Regions from separate parts of the Jonesia denitrificans DSM 20603 genome, predicted to be linked through region 1. Evidence: predicted binding sites of a transcription regulator. Region 1 holds the regulator's gene; the other holds the start of a gene.
What was found. The regulator LexA, encoded in region 1, represses DNA repair genes until DNA is damaged. The targets are predictions, from matches to a motif close to TCGAACANNTGTTCGA.
Positions count from the first base shown of each region.

Region 2: the regulator LexA is predicted to act here: its motif matches at 8,115-8,130, upstream of uvrA (excinuclease ABC subunit UvrA).

Region 1 is NC_013174.1:1,116,543-1,127,494, reverse strand. It holds gene serA (phosphoglycerate dehydrogenase) at 1-1,092, shown strand, start outside; gene JDEN_RS05300 (aldo/keto reductase) at 1,175-2,212, shown strand; gene nrdR (transcriptional regulator NrdR) at 2,191-2,652, opposite strand; gene JDEN_RS05290 (LysM peptidoglycan-binding domain-containing protein) at 2,721-3,158, opposite strand; gene lexA (transcriptional repressor LexA) at 3,447-4,172, shown strand; gene JDEN_RS05280 (L-lactate dehydrogenase) at 4,189-5,187, opposite strand; gene JDEN_RS05275 (ATP-dependent DNA helicase) at 5,231-7,240, opposite strand; gene hflX (GTPase HflX) at 7,326-8,855, opposite strand; gene JDEN_RS05265 (class I SAM-dependent methyltransferase) at 9,000-9,677, shown strand; gene dapF (diaminopimelate epimerase) at 9,674-10,588, opposite strand; gene miaA (tRNA (adenosine(37)-N6)-dimethylallyltransferase MiaA) at 10,585-10,952, opposite strand, start outside.
Region 2 is NC_013174.1:1,335,887-1,346,838, reverse strand. It holds gene whiA (DNA-binding protein WhiA) at 197-1,177, opposite strand; gene JDEN_RS06325 (gluconeogenesis factor YvcK family protein) at 1,217-2,170, opposite strand; gene rapZ (RNase adapter RapZ) at 2,174-3,112, opposite strand; gene uvrC (excinuclease ABC subunit UvrC) at 3,194-5,137, opposite strand; gene uvrA (excinuclease ABC subunit UvrA) at 5,170-8,085, opposite strand; gene JDEN_RS06305 (YciI family protein) at 8,230-8,523, shown strand; gene JDEN_RS06300 (TerC family protein) at 8,627-9,619, opposite strand; gene JDEN_RS06295 (PfkB family carbohydrate kinase) at 9,823-10,755, opposite strand; gene uvrB (excinuclease ABC subunit UvrB) at 10,752-10,952, opposite strand, start outside.

The DNA.
Region 1 (10,952 bases):
CAAGGCGTCCATCTACTCGGCATCCGATCAAAGACGCAGGTAACGCGTCAGGTCATTGATCACGCCCCTGACCTCATCGCGATCGGCGCATTTTGTATCGGCACCAACCAGATCGACTTAGGCGCAGCAGCGGAACGTGGAGTCGGTGTTTTCAATGCTCCGTTCTCAAATACTCGTTCAGTTGTCGAGATGGCGATCTCTGAAATGATCTCGCTGACACGCCGGCTACCAGAACGTAATAAGGCCATGCACGACGGTGTGTGGGACAAAACCGCCGATGGATCTCACGAGATCCGCGGGAAGACCCTGGGCATCATTGGGTACGGAAACATTGGTACTCAGTTATCAGTCCTTGCTGAGAACCTTGGAATGTCGGTCATTTTCTATGACACGGCTGAAAAACTCGCCCTGGGGAACGCACGACGGGCTACCACCTTGGAAGAGTTGTTGGGCGCCGCAGACGTGGTGACAATCCACGTCGATGGCAGGCCTGGTAACGCTGGCCTTTTCGGTGCAGAACAGTTCGCTGCCATGAAACGAGGCGCTATTTTCCTCAACCTCTCGCGGGGTTTTGTCATGGACAACGAGGCACTCCGTGACGCCATCATGTCAGGTCATGTCGCAGGAGCGGCAGTCGATGTGTTCCCCACCGAACCGAAAAAACGTGGGGACGCGTTTGACTCTGAACTGCGTGGGTTGGCGAACGTGATCCTCACTCCTCACATTGGTGGTTCCACCCTTGAGGCTCAGGAATCTATTGGTGAGTTCGTCGCCAACAAGCTACGTGACTATGTCCGCACCGGTTCGACGACTCTGTCTGTGAATCTTCCGAACCTGGCACTTGAAACGACTGGCTCGATCACCCGCATCGCATTCCTCCACCGCAACACCCCTGGGGTGCTTGCTGCCGTCAACAATGCGCTCGCAACGCACAACGTCAACATCGACGGCCAGTTGTTGGCGACACGCGGTGAGTTTGGGTATGTCGTCACTGACGCTGGTTCCTCAGTTGACCCTGAAGTTCTGAACGCATTGAAAGATATTGACCAGTACATTCGCATCCGTGTGATGCCCCCATCTCACTTGCGGTGAGAACGTCGGGCGCTCGCACGCCCCTCTTACTGGGTGGGAGTCAGTCGTTGCTGACTTCCACCCAGTCCCGTACCTTTGTGGTATGACCACAGAGCCGGTACTTTCACAGCAGCCCATCCGTTCGGTCCCACATTCTGGTCTGCGCTTCCCCGCAATCAGTTTGGGCCTGTGGCAAAACTTTGGTGCTTCTGCAGCGAGCGAGGACGCAACGGCTCTCATCACAACCGCCTTGGACCTCGGGGTCTTTCACTTAGACCTTGCCAATAATTACGGCCCCCCACCGGGTGCCGCAGAATCTTTTGTGGGAACGCTGCTCCGCGGCTCGCTACGCGCCCATCGAGATGAAATGCTCCTTGCAACGAAAGCCGGATACCGGATGTGGCCTGGGCCTTACGGTGAGGGTGGCTCACGCAAGTATCTCCTTTCGTCTCTGGACGCGAGTTTGTCACGGCTAGGCACTGACGTGGTCGATATTTTTTACTCCCATCGTTATGACCCCACCACACCGCTTGAAGAAACTATCGGGGCGCTTGCGACAGCGCTTGCACAAGGAAAAGCACACTACGTTGGCATTTCGTCGTACTCGCCGCAACGTACCCGTGAAGCTCTCGCGATCGCTCGTGACTACGGGATCCCTTTATCTGTCCATCAGTCGTCCTATTCGCTGGTGAACAGATGGATTGAAGAACCTGACGCCCAGGGTGATAGTGTCCTGTCTTTGTCGAATGACCATGACTTTGGCGTTGTCGCTTTTTCTCCACTTGCGCAAGGTCTACTGACTGACAAGTACCTCAATCACGTACCGAGTGACTCACGCGCAGCGCTATCGTCGTCGTTTCGTCCGGAATATCTCAGCGAAGAGAATCTACGTCGAGTGCGAGAACTAGATTCCATTGCCCAAGAACTGGGTCTCTCACTTGCACAGATGGCGGTGGCGTGGATTCTCCGTGATCCGAGGGTGAGCTCAGTACTCGTGGGCGCTAGAACACCGGCACAGTTCCGTGAACTCCTTCACGCGACTGAGGCACCCGTATTGACTCCCGATGTGCTGATTCGTATTGATCAGTGGGCAACCGATGCTGGAATCAATTTGTGGGCTCAGCGTTCGTCGTCTTTGTGACTATGGCGTAGATCTTCGACAGCTTGAGCGAAATCGTCGAGCGAATCAAAATTCTGGTACACACTGGCAAAACGCAAGTATGCCACCTGGTCAAGCTCGCGCAGCGGCCCCAAAATTGCCAATCCAACGTCGTTGGCACCAACCTCGGCACTCCCCTGAGCCCGGATTGTTTCTTCTACGGTTTGTGCAAGCTTGGCGAGGTCATCGTCATTGACCGGCCGCCCTTGACAGGCCTTTCTCACACCATTGATGACCTTTTGGCGTGAAAACGGCTCCGTAACCCCTGACCTTTTTGTTACTGACAGGCTCGCGGTTTCGATGGTGGTAAATCGTTTCTGACATTGGGGGCACTGGCGACGACGGCGGATAGTGGCACCGTCATCAGAGGTACGCGAATCGACAACGCGTGAATCTGGGTGTCGACAAAAAGGACAGTGCACTGAGACTCCTCCGGGAAAGTTCTTCAGTCCACTGTACGCAATAAGACCGCGCGCACCCAAGAGCACACTCACGAAGACGTAGGTAAATACAACACCTCTCCGACATCTAACGCCCCTGAGAGTCGTTGATTCAGATCCTTGATGGCGTCGATGGTGTCTCGAGGGTCCTTTGTGGGCGCATGGGCGACCGCGATAGACCATAGAGTCTCTCCCCCACTCACCACGTACTCAGTGACGGCTTGGGGATCGTGCGGTGTGTCAGCCATAGCAGTTTGACCCAACAAAACTCCTACACCCACAGCGAACGTCAACGAGAGGGACCACACCAGCACCCGCCCCCGTCGAGTGAGTCGCATCCCCCCTAACCCCAAAAATCCATACGCTTCGCGAGGTGTACGTGCTGGCACAGGCACACCTTGTGATGCTTGAGATTGCTGCGAAGCGCCAGGGTATACGCGTTCACGGGGGAACTCGATGAGTTGGGCGTTCATCACTGACTGACTCACTACGGTCTCCTTGGGGGTTGAGGCCACCGACAGATGATCGAACATACGTTCGTAGAACAAGTGTACGAACGGATATGGGTTTTGTGAACACCTGTTCGAGAAATAGTCGAACAGGTGTTTGAAAATCACCTGATTTCACATAGAGTAAGAACACACGAGTGTCAGTTCATCACGCACCACTGACAAAGACAGAGCATGGCTACCATCAGCGCGAAAGCGTTAAGCGAGACCTCTCAGCACCTCCCTGTCTCGCTGCTGACGCCTACTGCGTGCACGACAGGAGATCGCATGACCGAGCAATCCACACCACAGCACCTGTCTGACGCACCACTGACATCGCGTCAACGTGCAGTGTTGGCCTGCATCACTCAATCTCTGAAAGATCGAGGCTATCCGCCGAGCATGCGGGAGATCGGCCGAGAGGTCGGCCTCACTAGCCCCTCCAGCGTGAAACACCAACTCAAGGTGCTCGAAGAACGCGGTTTTGTCCGGCGCGACCCCAACCGACCACGCGCGATTGAGGTTATTCCCACTCCTCGAGAGAAGGACACGTCCTCTCCTTCACCGGATCCTGGCCTGCATCATTCCTCGAGGAACACTGAGAACGTGGTCATGATCCCCCACGGTTCACGAACATCCGATCTCCGCCCGGTTCCCCTTGTGGGACGCATTGCCGCGGGTGCACCTATTTTGGCTGACCAAGACATTGAAGATGTGTTCACTCTGCCCCGCCAACTTGTTGGCGATGGCGAACTATACATGCTTCGGGTGTCGGGAGAATCCATGGTTGATGCAGCCATCTGTGACGGAGACTTCGTTGTCGTGCGTCGACAAGGTGTTGCCGAAAACGGTGAGATCGTCGCAGCCATGATCGATGGTGAAGCCACAGTGAAAACGCTTAAACTCAAAGATGGGCACCGGTGGCTCATGCCTCACAACCCGCTTTACGACCCCATCCTTGGTGATGACGCCGAGATCCTTGGAAAAGTTGTTTCAGTGATTCGTGCCATGTAGGGCGCGCCACCACATGTTAGAAACCAAACTGCTGAGCGACTGACCGCAACGACTGTGCAGAGTCACGCAAACGCCGTTGTTCGCTATCAGACATGGGTACTAACAGGCGTTCTGTGCATCCATTTCTCCCCACCACGGAGGGAACTGAAAGGCACACATCGGACACGCCGTAGTAGTCACGGAGTTCGGTTGATACAGGTAGCACCCGGTGTTCGTCATTGAGGACCGCCTCAATGATTCGTGACCCCGCAAGGCCTACGGCATAGTTAGTGGCGCCTTTTCCCTCAATAATTCGGTATGCGGAGGACACAACCTCGTCAGCGATTTGCTCACGGCGTGCCTCCGACAAGGGGCTAAGACCATCGATCCCGGGCCACTCAAGGAGTGGGACACCACCAATCGTTGCCGAACTCCACAACGGAAATTCTGAGTCACCGTGTTCACCGACCATGTAGGCGTGAACATTTTGGACGGCAACCGAACACTCACGCGCCAGAACATAGCGGAGACGGGAAGAGTCAAGGACTGTACCAGAACCAAACAGCTGCTCACGGGGAAGACCAGAGACTTTCAGAGCAGCGTAAGTCACAACATCGACAGGGTTAGTCACCATGACGTACACCGCGTTGGGTGCAACGTCTTGCAATTGCGGCAAGATCTTTTTAATCAATCCAATAGTGGCTGCCGCAAGATCGATACGTGTTTGCCCAGGCTTCTGCTTGGCCCCTGCAGTCACCATGATGATGTCAGCATCCCGGCATACCTCAACATCGTCGGACCCAATAACCTCAGCCATAGGCATGAACTGAATCCCATGCGCAAGATCAAGAACCTCGGCCTTAACCTTTGCCGCATTGATGTCATAGAGAGCTACAGTTCGTGCTGAGCCGCGCATTAATGCTGCGTATGCCATGGTCGCTCCCACCGCACCTGCGCCCACAATAGCTACCTTTGAGGTCCGCCGCTCCGGGCGTGCAGCTTGTAGGGAATCACTTGGCTGAGGCTCAAAGTACATGGTGTCTCCTTGCGTAGTCGGTGCTGGTCAACACTGTACCGGGTTAGTCACCGCTGCGAGAGGTTAAACGGTGAAGAGCTGAGACTGCGGTAGCTTTCTGCGTGGTTCGCCACATCGGAGGCAGAGCAGATAGAAGGTACTGGCCGTATCGCGCTGTGGCAATCCGTGGGTCCAAGATGGCCACAACACCCTTATCATCAGTTGACCGAATCAACCGTCCGGCTCCTTGCGCGAGGAGAAGCGCAGCATGATGAGCAGCCACTGTCATGAAACCATTCCCCCCTGATTGTGCCACTGCTTTCGTGCGCGCCGAACGAACGGGGTCATCTGGTCGAGGAAACGGAATCCGATCGATCACAACAAGCTGACATGCGTCCCCTGGGACATCAACACCCTGCCACAACGACAAAGTCCCAAAAAGACATGTCTGGGGGTCTTCACGGAACAGCCGCACAAGTGTGGGCAACTGGTCCTCTCCTTGGAGCAAAATCGGGTAACTCACGCGTTCTTTGAGAACTTCTGCGGCTCGCTGCGCAGCTTTTCGCGAGGAGAAAAGGCCCAATGTCCGCCCATGCGCAGCGTTGATGAGCTCCTCAATATGGGCGAGCTGGTCATCAGTTGTTGGGCTTGATCCAGGAACAGGTAAATCGCGAGCAAGATACAAAATTCCCTGACGCGGATAGTCAAAAGGTGACGCGACATCCTTGGTGACAAGGTCGTCCACCCCAGCCAACCCCACGGTTCGAGCTGCCGAATCAAAGTTCCCACCGATAGCCAACGTTGCTGAGGTGAGGATCGCAGTATGCTCCGGCCACAGCGCTTGAGCCAACAACGACGACACACTCAATGGGGCAGCATACAGACGAGGGGGCGCCGTATCAGAACCAATCCGCGGCCTGGCGCACCACAGCACGTCGGCGGATGTGTCCTCAGCCGTCATTCGTTCCGCGATCTCAAAGATCGACAGAACAGCAGCCTGCGCTTGTTTTAACCCTGCATCAGCGGTGTCGTCCTTCTTTTCCGGTTTCAACTCAGACACCAACAGCCGGGAGGCGTCACGCACAGCACTGACCGCATCGTGAAGCTCAGCGGGCAAGCCACCGGTGAACGTCTGGTCCGGCTGATTAATCAGGGCGAGCGCTAACTGGGCGCTGGCGTCATCAAGCGCATCTGTCACACGTCCGCCACGGCGGCGAGCAAGACGCGCCGCCTTGTCGATGGACCCCGCAGAAAGATCAACAGTCGCAGCCGACGTCACACGATCAGCAAGTTCGTGTGCCTCATCGACAATAATGACGTCATGTTCTGGCAACACACCCGCTGAACCAGAGGCGGCAATTCCCAACATCGTGTGGTTCGTGACGACAAGGTCAGCATCAAACGCAGTTTTCCTGGCGTTATCGGGAAAACACTCATGGATCAACGGGCACGATGAACCAATGCACTCCAGCTTGTCCACGGACATCGCACGCCACGCACGATCAGAGACACCCGGAACTAAGTCGTCGCGATCCCCGGTGTCGGTGTCTCGGGCCCAGGTGACAATGCGTCGCATCTGGTCAGCCAGGGACTCCACCTCAGCGGTATCGGGGTGATCTGCCGTGCTTGTCCCTGCAGCCGGAACGGGATCGTCCGGCGCAAAAAGTGTGGCCTCCTCCTGCGGGTACCCCCCCTGTGCCTTGTGGAGGCACACATAGTTGCTCCACCCTTTCAGCAACGCCACATCTGGTTGCCGATCGAGATGCGGTTGGAGCGCCTGAGAAAGCAAAGGCAAGTCACGAGTCATGATCTGACGTTGCAACGCTAGTGTGGCGGTCGCAACAATCACACGTTCGTTAGTTGCAACGGCGTGCGCGACAGCCGGAACAAGGTAAGCCATGGACTTCCCCGTCCCGGTACCCGCTTGCACAATCAGCGGATGATGACCTTCCATTGCATCAAACACGGCGGAAGTCATGTCTTGCTGCCCACGTCGCGGCGCCCCACCGAGGCTCGTCACAACAATGTCAAGTAACGAGTTCACCGTAGCGGAAGCGGTTGCGGGAGGAGTCACAGTGCCATGCTAGTGGGTGTCACCCGAAAGACTCGCAGCGTCCACACACTCACACCTGTGAAACACGCTCGCGGCACCTGGTTTGCTATTCTCCGTCAATCGCTACTCGGTGAAGGTCAGCAGCAAGGTCTTCGGGCACCCTACCCGCTACAAATGTTCCCTGCTCAGTGTGGCGTAACTCATCAATCTCGCCCTCAGCGTGCATCCGTGAGAGCAAATCTCCTCTGTGGTACGGAACCGTGAGATGGATCTCGACTCCCGGAGCAGGAAGGATATCAGCGATGTGCCCTAACAGTTCCTCGATACCCGCCCCGGTGTGCGCTGATACCGCCCACACGTCACGTTCCATGGAGCGGATCTGCGCAATTGCCTCTGGCGGCGCAATGTCAGCTTTATTCACAACGATGATCTCAGGGATGTCGCTCACCCCGTCAATATCGGCAAGGACTGTGCGCACCGCGGCGATTTGTCCGGCTGGATCTGGATGAGCTCCATCCACAACATGGACGATGATGTCGGCGTCAGCTGTTTCCTCAAGGGTAGATCGGAAAGCTTCGACCAATTGATGGGGAAGGTGACGCACAAACCCGACAGTGTCCGCGAGAGTATAGACCCGTCCATCGGGAGTTTTCGTCCGGCGAACAGTCGGGTCGAGGGTGGCAAACAGTGCGTTTTGCACCAGGACACCAGCCCCCGTGAGCGCGTTGAGAAGCGAGGATTTCCCGGCGTTTGTGTACCCCACGATCGCAACCGCTGGCACTGCGTTTTTTCGACGCGAGGAACGTTTCGCCTCTCGCGCCGGTTTCATTGCGGCGATTTCACGGCGTAGTTTCGCCATTCGTGTGCGAATACGGCGACGATCAAGTTCAATCTTCGTTTCACCAGGACCACGGCTTCCCATCCCCGCGCCCGCCGAACCCACTTGGCCACCAGCTTGGCGAGACATGGATTCGCCCCATCCTCGAAGCCGTGGCAGGAGGTATTCCAGTTGGGCGAGCTCAACCTGGGCTTTGCCCTCCCGTGATTTCGCGTGTTGAGCGAAGATGTCGAGGATGAGAGCAGTGCGGTCAATCACCTTAATCTTGATGATGTCTTCCAACGCGCGCCGCTGTGAGGGACCAAGTTCACCATCAACAATGACCGTGTCCGCACCGACCTGTTGCACGATGTCGGCCAGTTCACTTGCCTTTCCTGATCCCAGGTATGTTCCAGGGTCCGGTGTTGCACGGCGTTGAAGCAACCCATCAAGAACTTGAGATCCGGCGGTTTCGGCGAGCGCAGCCAGCTCACGCAACGACACTTCGGCTTCTTGAGCGCTTCCGCGGGTATACAGCCCAACCAGCACCACGCGCTCGAGGCGCAGTTGGCGGTATTCCACCTCAGTGACGTCATCGAGTTCAGTGGATAAACCTTGGACTCGTCGCAGCGCGCTGCGCTCGGCAAGATCGAGCTGGTCACCGTCAAAGCGGGAGTGCGTGGTATCGCCGTCCTGGACGGCTGTTCCTGCGCGCGCGAGGATGCGTTGGACAACGTCTGTTGCCACGTCCCTTTCGGCGCGAGTCTCCCCGGGTTGTGTGTGTTCTGTGGGCAAACGGGGAGAATTATCGTCGTGCATGCATGCCTCTCGTCAATGGGTGTTTCTAGTGTAGTGCTCTTGTGCTGGGCGTTGCTGTCGCTATCGTGCCATGGCGTGGAGACGCGAGCACGGCTTTTTCGGTTGTGGTTCTCTGTTGGCTGGTGTGTGTGGCGGTAGGCTTGGATGGTGAGTGATGCGCAAGCCCCACAGGGGACCAACCAGTATTTTGACGTTTCCCCCACGTCAAAGGATGACACCCGGGTGATCCCGGTTCGTCTTGACGGTCGAGACGTCGAGGTGATGACATCAGCGGGAGTGTTTTCTCCTGGCCACATCGACACAGGCACCTCTGTTTTACTCCGGACAGTGGGTGCCCCACCCAGCGGCACGGTGGTTGATGTGGGGTGCGGGTGGGGTCCTATTGCCCTCACAATGGCGATGCGTAATCCCGATGCTCAGGTGTGGGCGGTGGACGTCAATGAGCGAAGCGTTGCTTTGACGGCACGCAACGCGCAGCGTCTTGATCTTCACTGCATCAACGCGGTTCTTGCCTCAGATATTCCTGAGGATTTTGTGGTGGATGAGCTGTGGTCGAACCCGCCGATCCGTATTGGCAAAGAAGCACTACACGCCTTAATTACGCAATGGTTGGTGCGGCTGCGCCCAGGTGGGCGGGCTGTATGGGTTGTCCAACGCCATTTGGGTGCTGATTCGTTGATGAGATGGATGAACGCCCAATTCGCTGGAGAAGATCGGGTGACCCCAGGGCGGTATGTCACAACCAAGCGGGCCAGCGCGAAGGGGTTTCGAGTGCTCGAAACAGTGCACGTTGCTGAACAGGTTGCTCGGCCAGACCACTAAACATTCAATGAAGTGATCGTGATGTGGCCGTCAGCAACAAGCTCAGCGGGGCCTGCGAGCAACACCTCGTGAGTCCCTAAAGTCACCTGGACCCTTCCTCCGGGGACAGTGATTGTCCATGTCCGTGGCGAAGACTCTCCGGCCCATCGGTGGAGCGCTGCAGCTGCTGCACACGCGCCAGTCCCACATGATTGAGTTTCACCAACACCTCGTTCATACACACGCATAGAAGCTCGCCCAACAACTGTTCCATCCGCTGCTGTGTCCACGCCGTCAGGAACAACAAACTCAACGTTTGTTCCGTGCACAGGCACCGGGTCTACTCCCGGTGAGCGGGTGAGATCTAGTTCAGCGAGAGTGTCATGATCGGGGAGGGCAACAACCGTGTGCGGGTTGCCCATTGATACGGAAATCCCTGGACGCGCCGGCTCGTGAGGTTGCATCGGGATCGTTACTGTTGCGTCATGACCGGTTGTGCGGGCTGCAGTGTCATCGAGAAACTGGGCTGGCCCCATTCCAACTTCATACCAGTCACCGATCTTTCGTATCGTGCGAATGCCAGCCCGGGTAGCAATGGGGTATGCCGCGCCCAGGGCCGTCACACCTTTACGTTCTTCGAGGAAGCGGGCGAAAACTCGGACACCGTTTCCGCACATCGACGCAATAGACCCATCAGCATTGCGGTAATCCATAAACCACTCGACGCGCGGATCTCTTGTCACCAGATCACGGACTTCCTCGCTCAACTGGGCACGCATCACCCGGATGACCCCATCTGCGCCCACACCGGAACGGCGATCAGTAAGAGCCCGCACGAGCTCCTCGGTCAGATCAATAGCGCCCTGTGGATCATCAAGGATCACAAAATCGTTGCGGGTGCCATGGCCTTTAGTGAAGGGCAAAGTCGTCATGTACCCAGCCTACGACGTGTGGGCGTGGTGTCGGACAAAAAGATCTCACCGTGATCGGCACGATCAATGCACACCAACGCATCGTGCAGGACAGATGGGGATAGCGCATCGATCCACTGCGTGCGTGAATCTCTACCAAACCAGCCCATCTGTTTGCGTGTCAGGCGGCGGGTGTGAGTGATGATGTCAGCAACTGCTTGGTCCCGGGAAATTTCCCCATCAAAATAGCGGAGAAATTCCGCATAACCAACGGCTCGCGACGCAGTCCGCCCCATCCCCTGCTGGAGAACACTGCGCACTTCGTCCTCAAGACCTTGAGAGATCATCGTGTGCACACGACTTTCGACCCGTTGATCCAGCACAC
Region 2 (10,952 bases), 220 kb from region 1:
GAAGTGTCCTAGGACCTTCTCAATCACCGCCACGAATCATTCGTGGCGTCGGCCAACCTGACAGGTAAAACTCTATAACGTTTCTGCATATTTCGTGAGGACAATGGTCCCTGCTGGACACTTTTTCCTGCCGTTTGTCAGATAAGGGAGGCTCTGATCCCCGCCGTCATCACGATTATGCTCTGAGCAGACAACGTCACAGGTCGAGTAAATCCTGAGACAAACCCGACTCAGTGTCCGGGATCCCCAACTCGCGAGCTCGTTTATCCGCTGTTGCCAATAGACGGCGAATACGCCCAGCAACCGCATCTTTTGTCAGCGGAGGGTCCGCGAGCTGCCCTAGTTCTTCCAACGACGCCTGTTTATGTTCCAGACGCAACCGACCCGCTTCACGCAAATGTTCCGGAAGGTCGTCACCCAGAATGTCAAACGCACGCTCAACCCGGGCACCCGCAGCGACTGCCGCGCGTGCAGAACGACGCAGGTTCGCGTCATCAAAATTTGCAAGCCGGTTGGCGTTTCCGCGAACCTCACGACGCTTACGCCGTTCCTCCCACACATGGACAGTATCTGTTGCACCTAACCGAACGAGAAGGTCACCGATCGCTTCACCATCGCGGATGACCACGCGATCGACCCCGCGAACCTCCCGTGCCTTGGCAGTAATCCCAAGACGACGGGCCGCCCCCACAAGCGCAAGAGCCGCCTCCGGCCCAGGACACGTCACTTCAAGCGCCGATGAGCGTCCTGGCTCAGTGAGTGAACCATGCGCAAGAAATGCCCCACGCCACGCGGCCTCCGCTTCCGCGACACCTGCAGAAATAATATGCGGTGGCAGCCCACGCACGGGGCGACCCCGGCTGTCCAAAAGACCCGTTTGCCGCGCAAGCGACTCCCCTTCACGCACAACACGCACCACATATCGTGCCCCCCTGCGGATCCCACCTCCAGACACAGTGATCAGTTCACTGGTATGCCCATACACATCGGAAATCGCGGTGCGAAGACGATCCGCAGCGACCGCTGTGTCAAGTTCCGCCTCAATGACGATGCGCCCAGAAATGATATGCAGACCACCTGCAAACCTCAGCGTTGCAGACACCTCTGCCTTGCGGCAGGAGGTACGGTCCACCTTTACACGAGCAAGTTCATCTTTCACCTGAGCAGTCAAAGCCATGAAGCAATAGTGCCACTTTCGGGCGCGTCATGGTGTGCCCTACGGCGAGACAGTGCCCACATCACCGAGGAAACGGTCGAAAACATCCTGGTATGCGGCGGCGAGACGAAGCGGATCGTGACGTGCACTACCATCCCCGCGACGCACTTGTCGAAACAATACCTGCGCCCCAAGCAGCCCACTAGCAGCAATCAGATCATCGGCATCATCAATCGCAGAAGGATCAGCAAGAATCGCATCGATGCGCAAAGTCGGTGCGTGTTTAGCAAGCGCCCGAAGATGATCGGCCGCTGACATACCAAAGGTTTCCGTGCCGTGCATACTGAGATTTAGTGTCAGGCACCGTTTGGCGGTGGTGGTCAACAGCGCCTCACGTAACTGGGGCACAAGAAGGTGCGGCATCACAGAAGAAAACCATGAACCAGGTCCAAGAATGACCCAATCCGCGTTTATGACCGCGTCAACTGCTTCCGCACAGGCAGGCGGATCGCTCGGAATGAGACGTAGCGACTCGACATGACCAGGCGTGGAGGCAACCAATGATTGGCCACGAACCGTGAACTGGTCCTGCCCAACCACCATGTCAGCTTCGATGGACAACGGAACTGAAGCCATCGGCAGGACGCGACCGCGGGCTCCCAAGAGCTTTCCGACCCAATCAAGTCCAGCCACCGTGTCATCAAGAAGCTCCCACAGCGCAACAATGAGGAGGTTACCTACAGCATGCCGGTCGAGGTCTCCTTCAGAGGTGAAGCGGTGCTGCAACAAATCACGCCACAACCGCCCCCACTCTGAATCATCACACAGAGCTGATAAGGCCATACGCAGGTCACCGGGTGGCAGAACATCGAGTTCATCACGCAAACGACCAGAGGATCCACCGTCATCAGCCACCGTGACAATCGCCGTGATCTGGTGGGTCATCAACCGAAGAGCAGACAAACTCGCTGACAGTCCATGCCCGCCCCCCAAAGCAACGACAGCGGTCCCCACCTCCTACTCCTTGCCGAGGTCTCGAGCAGTCACGACAACACGGTGCCCGGCGTGCCGCAACTGAGCCCCCAGCTCTTCACTGACCGCCACAGAACGGTGTTTGCCACCAGTGCACCCCACGGCGATCGTGACGTACCGTTTTTCTTCCTTCGTGTAGCCGGCGAGGACCGGTTCCAGCGCCGACACGTAACGCTCAATGAACGTTCTGGCACCATCAAGCCCTAGAACATAATCTGACACAGCCTCATCACGACCGGTGAGGTGTCGAAGCTCATCAATCCAGTACGGATTTTTGAGGAACCGCATATCCACAACGTGGTCAGCATCCAAAGGAATACCGTACTTAAACCCGAATGACACGACGTTGATACGTAACTGATCATGCGTGTCCTCTGCAACGCACGAACGCACTTGGCGGGCAAGGTCGTGCACGTTGAGGTCAGAGGTATCAATGATGTAGTCAGCACGATTTTTCATGCCCGCTAACAAGGAACGCTCAATGGTGATTCCATCGAGGATCCGACCATCGCCTTGAAGCGGGTGTGGTCGGCGTACCTGTTCAAATCGTCGCACGAGCGCCTCATCGCTCGCATCGAGAAACATGATACGAAACGCCAAGTTGTAGCTCTTAAACCGCTGCAACACATCGTAAAGGTCGTTGAAGAACTCGCGGCCTCGCACATCGACCACAGCAGCCAACCGGTTGATCGTAGAGTTGGCATGCGTCATCATGTCAACCAGCGGTAGAAGCATTTTAGGAGGGAGGTTATCGATGACGTACCAGTCAAGATCCTCCAATACTTCAGCAGCCTTTGACCGCCCCGCGCCTGACATCCCGGTGACGATCAGTACTTCGGAGACGTTGCCGTCGGGATTGTGCGCAGCGGCTTCTACCAGAGGAATACCTTGAGGGACGGTGAGAGGGTCAGGTTCGCGGGTCATGTCTTCAGCATGCCAAACAATGGGGGTGTTCGGGTAGATGCCACACCGAGCAAGAACGCCCTTACCTGGTCATCAACACTGTTACTCTGCGCGTGGATGAAGGAACTCAACAACTTGTGTCGCCGTCGTTCGTCCGATCCCTTTCACTGCTGCGATGTCGTCCACTGACGCTTCTTTGATTTTTTTCACTGAACCAAAGTGGTTGAGCAAGGCCTTCACACGGGTTGGCCCAAGACCAGGTATGCCGTCAAGCTGGGAAACTGTCATTCCCTGGGAACGGCGCTTTCGATGTGCCTTAATTGCAAAGCGATGCGCTTCGTCGCGCAGGTGTTGGAGCAAATACAGTCCTGCGGATTGACGTTCAAGAATGACAGGGAACTCGTCATGTGGTATCCAAATTTCTTCCAGCCGTTTCGCGAGCCCGCACACCGCGACGTCGGTGATTCCCAGGTCGGTCAGCGCCCGGACAGCCGCTGCAACCTGCGGTGCGCCACCATCAACGACAACGAGTGACGGTTCGTAAGCGAACACTGGGCTTTCACTGGAGTTGTCGTGTGCGTCGACTTCACCAGTGGTGACTGTCTGCCGGGTTTCTTTGTGTATGAGGTGGCGTTTGAATCTCCGGGAGATCACTTCATACATTGCTTCAGTGTCATCCCGCGCCCCGTCTCCTTCGTTTCCTTTGATATGGAAAAGTCGGTAAGCGCTTTTCTTGGGGAGGCCGTCCTCGAAGACGACCATGGATGCTGTTTGGAACGTGCCTTGGTTGTGGGAGACGTCGTAACATTCAATGCGTAGCGGGGCTTCACTGAGTTCCAGAGCGTCATGGAGTTCGCGTAACGCTTGAGAGCGGGTGGTGAGATCCCCAGCACGCCGGGATTTGTGGAGGCGTAACGCTTGCTCTGCGTTCGCGTGAACTGTTGCAGCCAGCTGCGCTTTTTCGCCGCGCTGCGGTATCCGCACAGCGACTTTGCTCCCACGCAGTGTGCTGAGCCAGGCTGTCATCGTCTCTGAATCCGCAGGGAGGACGGGAACTAGAACTTGGCGTGGGATCGCTTGGGCGGCATGACCTGGAGTTACAGAGTCATCGTGGACGCCGTACACCTGTTGAAGGAGATGCTCAATAAACTCGTCGTCGCGAAGCGCTTCCACTTTTTCCGCGATCCACCCGCGTTGCCCTCTGATACGGCCGCCCCTGACATGGAACACTTGCACTGCTGCTTCCAGTTCATCTGATGCGACCGCAAAGACATCAGCGTCAGTTGCATCAGATAACACCACCGCGTTCTTTTCCAATGCCCTTTCCAAGGCACGCAGATCGTCACGTAACCGGGCAGCAGTTTCAAAGTCGAGCGCTTGAGAGGCGTCCATCATGCGCTGTTTGACATCAGAGATGAAACGACCAGTGTGTCCGGCCATAAAGTCGCACAGATCTTCTGCGAGTTGCCGGTGATCGTCCTGAGATATGTTGCCTGTGCACGGTGCGGAGCATTTGTCGATGTACCCCAACAGACAAGGACGCCCGGATCGTTGCGCACGGTTGTAGACACCTTGTGTACAAGTACGCACCGGGAATACCCGCAATAGCTGGTCAAGGGTATCTCTGATGGCCCATGCGTGGCCAAAAGGACCAAAGTATCGGTCACCGGGTTTCTTCGCCGAGCGTGTCACAAACGCACGCGGAACTTGCTGTGACATGCTCACTGCCAGGTAGGGGTATGACTTGTCGTCACGATATTTTACGTTGAATCGTGGGTCGTACTCTTTGATCCAGGTGTATTCCAGTGCGAGTGCTTCGACTTCGGTTGACACGATAGTCCACTCAACTCCGGCAGCTGAGGTGACCATCGCTTGAGTTCGCGGGTGCAGGGCACTGAGTGATTGGAAGTAGTTCGATAGGCGGGCGCGCAGGTTCTTTGCTTTACCTACATAGATGACGCGGCCCTGATCATCGCGAAATCGGTAGACACCTGGGGCGGTGGGGATATCACCAGGTGCAGGGCGATAGGTGGTTGGGTCAGCCATCGTGGTGTTGACACTCCCGTGTGGGTCAGGGGTTAGCGTTTCTTTTTGGTTGCCCGTGGTGTGGGTGGAGCAATGTCGGGTACTTGATCTCCTAGGGGCACTGCGGGGTGTGCATTAAGAATTTCCTTGAGGAAGTATCCGGTGTGGGATTCTGAAACCTGCGCAACTTGTTCAGGTGTTCCTTCCGCAACGACTAGTCCGCCTCCTGATCCACCTTCTGGGCCCATGTCAATGATCCAGTCCGCGTTCTTGATGACATCGAGGTTGTGCTCGATCACGATGACTGAGTTTCCTTTGTCCACCAAACCTTGCAGGACGGACAACAGTTTACGAATGTCTTCGAAATGTAGTCCGGTTGTGGGCTCGTCCAGCACGTAGATGGTGCGGCCGGTCGACCGTTTTTGCAATTCGGCTGCGAGCTTCACACGCTGGGCTTCTCCCCCGGACAAGGTGGGGGCAGGTTGTCCAAGTCGGACATACCCCAATCCAACATCGACGAGTGTGTTGAGGTGCCGGGCGATCGCGGGGACAGCTGAGAAGAAGTTCGAGGCTTCCTCAATGGGCATGTCAAGTACGTCTTGAACGGTCTTGCCTTTGAAGGTGACTTCGAGGGTTTCCCGGTTGTATCGGGCGCCGTGGCACACCTCGCAGGGTACGTACACGTCGGGGAGGAAATTCATCTCAATTTTGATTGTTCCGTCCCCTGAGCATGCCTCACAGCGACCACCTTTGACGTTGAACGAGAAACGACCTGGACCATACCCGCGGACTTTCGCTTCGGTGGTGCCGGCAAAGAGTTTGCGCACGTGGTCCCACACCCCGGTGTAGGTAGCTGGGTTGGAACGTGGGGTGCGTCCGATGGGGCCTTGGTCAACGTGAACAACTTTGTCGAGGTTCTCTAGTCCGTCGATGCGCCGGTGGCGTCCTGCGACGAGTCGCGCGCCGTTCAGTTTGTTGGCGAGCACTGTGTACAGGATGGAGTTCACGAGGGTCGATTTTCCGGACCCAGACACACCTGTGACTGCCGTGAGAACACCCAGCGGGAAGGTGACGTTGTCGCCGCGGAGATTGTTTTCCTTCGCCCCGATAACAGTTAATGAGCGTGAGGGGTTGATGGCGCGGCGGGCTGAGGGTAATGCAATGGCGCGGCGGCCTGACAGGTATGCGCCGGTGATGGAGCGGTCATTGGTGAGGAGGTCGTGGTAGGTGCCCGAGTGGACGACCTCTCCCCCGTGTTCCCCGGCGCCTGGGCCGATGTCGACGACCCAGTCAGAGGCGCGGATCGTGTCTTCGTCATGTTCGACGACGATGAGTGTGTTTCCAAGGTCACGAAGCCGAGTGAGGGTGTCAATGAGACGGCGGTTGTCGCGTTGGTGCAGGCCAATACTGGGTTCATCAAGGACGTAGAGCACACCCACAAGTCCTGCCCCAATTTGTGTGGCTAACCGGATGCGTTGTGCTTCTCCACCAGAGAGGGTTCCTGCAGCGCGCGCGAGGGTGAGGTAATCAAGACCCACATCAAGGAGAAAACCTAATCTGTCAAGGATTTCTTTTAATACAGCGGCTGCGATCTGTTTTTCTCTGGTGCCGAGTTCGATTGTGTTCAGGAACTGTTGACAGTCCCGCATGGACAGTTCACAGACCTCTGCAATAGATTTTCCACCGACTTTTACGGCAAGCACTTCGGGTTTGAGGCGCGCACCGCGACACGTGGGGCATGCGATTTCACGCATGTACGCTTCGTATTTTTCTTTGGACCACTCGGATTCGGTTTCGGAGTGTCGTCGTTCAATCGACGCGATGACCCCTTCAAAGCCGGTGGTGTATGCACGTTCTCTACCCCATCGGTTACGGTATTTCACGTGGACTTGGTAGTCCTTGCCGTACAAGATGGCGTCTTGGATGGAGCCGGGGAGCTTCTTCCACGGTGTGTCCAGAGAAAACCCGAGTTCGTCGGACAGCCCGGTCAGGATACGGTCGTAGTATTCCGAGGACGTCGCAGACCAGGGCGCGATGGCGCCGTCGGCGATGGATTTGTCATCATCGGGGATGATGAGTTCAGGGTCAACTTCAAGTCGCATCCCGATCCCGGTGCATTCGGGGCAGGCACCATAGGGCGCGTTAAATGAGAAAGTCCGGGGTTCGATTTCATCAAGCGTCAGTTGGTGATCGTTGGGGCAGGCCCGTTTCTCGGAGAACCGCCGTTCACGGTGTGGGTCGTTCTCCGCAAGATCGACCATGTCGATGATGACACGTCCATCTGCTGTGTTGAGTGCGGTTTCGATGGAGTCAGTGAGCCGTTGCCGGATTCCGTCCCGCAGTGCTAATCGGTCAACCACAACATCAATACTGTGTTTGATGTTCTTTTCGAGCGTGGGCGGGCTTGCGAGTTGGTGTAGTTCCCCGTCGATGCGGACCCGGGAGAACCCTTTGGCTTGCAGATCGGCGAGGAGTTCGTGGTACTCCCCTTTCCTCCCACGCACGACAGGTGCGAGCACCTGAAAGCGGGTTTTTTCAGGAAGTTCAAGAAGCTTGTCGACGATTTGTTGCGGGGTTTGGGCTGTGATGCGTTCCCCGCACACCGGGCAATGCTGCGTTCCAGCTCGTGAAAACAGCAGACGTAAGTAGTCATAGATCTCTGTGATCGTTCCGACTGTTGACCGCGGATTCCTATTTGTGGATTTTTGGTCGATAGAGACCGCTGGGGATAACCCTTCGATGAAGTCGACGTCAGGTTTGTCCATTTGACCAAGGAACTGCCGGGCATAAGCAGACAAGGATTCGACGTATCGCCGTTGACCTTCTGCGAAGATGGTGTCAAATGCCAAAGACGACTTTCCGGAGCCCGACAGGCCGGTAAAGACGATGAGTTGGTCACGCGGCAGCGAAATATCTACGGATCGGAGGTTGTGTTCGCGGGCACCTTGGACGATGAGTCGATCAGTCACTCCCTTATCTTATGCCGCAGGCGCCGATATCGCACAGATGTTCGAACGTTGGAGATGTCACGGGGTGAAGTTCGCACCGTGGGTATACCGGATCGTAACGTTTCGGCGCGTGGTTTGGTGAGGGCTCCGTGGTTGAATGTGGGCATGCAGACTTTTGCGATCACCTATGTGTATTCCGAGGACACGGCGGCGTTGGATGAGCATCGGCCTGCGCATCGTGCGTATTTGAGTGCGTTGGCGGCGTCTGGTTCGCTTCTTGCCTCTGGTCCCGTGCGTCAGGAAGACATGACTGGGGCACTCATTATTGTTCAGGCCCCGCATGCCGGTGCAGCGATCGCTTTGTTAGAAGGCGATCCGTTTTGGCAGCAGGGGTTGGTGTTAGATCGTGCTGTTGTGGAGTGGAACATTGTCATTGGTGCGTGGGCAGAGACCGAGTAAGTCTTGTTCTTGATCACGCATTGATCCGTGCAGAACAGCAGGGCGGTCCCAATATGGGGCCGCCCTGCTGTGTGTTGAGCATGCTTATGCAGGTAGACGGTGGCTATGCAGGTGGTGTGATTCCGCGTTTGAGGTCTCGGTTGGTTTTCCACACCGACGCGATCGTCGTGATGATCACTGTCCCAACGATCACGGTCATGGATTGTGCGATGGTTACTTCAGGGGCCGCGAGGACGGGTTGGCCGTTGTTAATGAAGGGAAGTTCATTGACGTGTAGAGCGTGAAGAACGAGTTTCACCCCAATGAATCCCAGGATGACAGCGAGCCCGTAGTTGAGGTAGACCAGCTTTTCCAAGAGGCCATCGACGAGGAAGAACAGCTGCCGCAGACCAAGGAGAGAGAATGCGTTGGCGGCGAAGACGAGGAACGGTTCTTGGGTGAGACCAAAAATCGCTGGAATGGAGTCGACGGCGAAGAGTAAGTCCGCTGACCCGATTGCCACCATGACGATAAGCATGGGGGTGACCATGGTGCGTCCATCGATGCGGACAAACACGCGGTCACCGACGTAGGAGTCCGTGATAGGCAGGATCCCGCGCAGTTTCCGGATGAGGAAGTTTTCGTGGTATTCCTCTTCTTCTTTCGCGGGGATTGCTTGGTGGATGGCGGTCCAGATAAGGAATGCCCCAAAAATGTAGAACACCCAGGAGAAGTTTTCGATCAGTGCTGCGCCGAGGAAGATGAACACGGTCCGGAAAATCAGCGCAACAACAATGCCAAAGAGGAGTACTTTTTGTTGGTCTTCGCGGGGCACTTTAAATGCGGCGATGATGAGGATGAACACGAAAAGGTTGTCGAGTGACAGTGACTTCTCGGTGAGGTATCCGGCGAAGTATTCGGTCCCGTACGTGGATCCGTATATTTGCCAGATGACAACACCGAATATCAGTGCGATCGCGATGTAAATCGCTGACCAGATTCCGGCCTCTTTGAGTGTCGGTGCGTGCGGGGTGCGGACGTGTCCGACGAAATCAACGGTGAGCATTGTCAAGATGATGCCGACGGTGATGATCCACAGTGAGGCGTGGACATCCATAGGTGTACCTCCGGTACGGGTGGTTGGTACCGAAGGTCTCTCCCGCGCGGCGTGAACCTGGCAACTGGTTCCGGGCGCATCATCGGGATGGCCGTGGTGACGAAACCAGTGTTCGTGGGATACTCCCCTTCAATTCTTGTTTATTATGGGCCACCGTGGGCTCAGGTGTGATCGTGATTCACCGTTCGGTGGCGCGTTGTTCGTCACAGTTGAGTGGGGTCGGCGAGTTGTGTGATCCAACTTCGCAGGCCAACTGTGGCGACCCGATGTGCCGCAATGACCGATGCGTTGGTTGTGACGGCTGTGATGTCGGCTAGGTCGGTGGGCGGGTGGTTGTGGGTGTGGTGGTGGGTGGCAACGAAGTGGGTATATGCCCCGTGGAAAACATCTCCGGCACCGAGGGTGTCACGGGTGACAACGCCTGGTGGGCTGATCGTGGTTGTGGTGGTGGGATGCCACACGGTGATGGGGTGTTCACCGTGTGTACGCACGATTGTTGGTGCGGTAGTGAGTGTGGTGCGGTTCTCGGGGGTGAGTGGCACCCAGCCGTGTGGGTCGTGGAAATCTGCTGAAGCAATAATGTGTTGGGCGTGCGGGATGAGATCGTCAAACGCAGGTTTCCACCGTCCGGCATCAACGATGATGGGGGCAGCATTGGTGGGCCGTTGGGCGAGGATGTGGCGCGCAAGATGGGGGTGGTGTCCGTCGATGAGGATCGCATGGACACGTGGCAGTAGTGTGCTTAGCTGCGTGGTGAGGCGGCTGGTCATCTGAGGTGTCAGCGTGTGGGGTTGAGCATCGGTAGAAATAACGGCTCGTTCCCCGGTGTGTTCGGTGATGAGGATGCTGGATACAGACAGACCGTGGTCAGGTCCGGCAAGGTCGATGACGGTGACGTTGTGGGCGGCAAGGTCGGCCGCTGCGATGCGTGCTTGAGGACTCGTCCCGATCACGGTCAGGAGAATAGCGTGACCACCAAGTGCAGCGCAGGTGACAGCTGCGTTGGCTGCTGGGCCTCCTGCTGCAATATCTTGATGGTGGGCCGTGAGTTTTTCGTTGGGTGTGGGAAACGTGGTGATGCGTGTTGCAATATCGAGCGTGGTGAGCCCAACAAAGAGGCTGATTGGTTGGGTCACGAGGTGGCGTCTTTCATCTGGCGGAGTTCTCGTTTGAGGTCGGAGAGTTCGTCGCGTAGGCGCGCTGCGAGTTCAAATTGAAGCTCTGCTGCTGCTTGGTGCATTTGTTCGGTGAGTTGGGTAATGAGGGCGCTGAGGTCACCTGTTGCGCTGGGCACACCTGATGGTGTGTGCGCTGGTGTGGGTGTAGTTGTTTG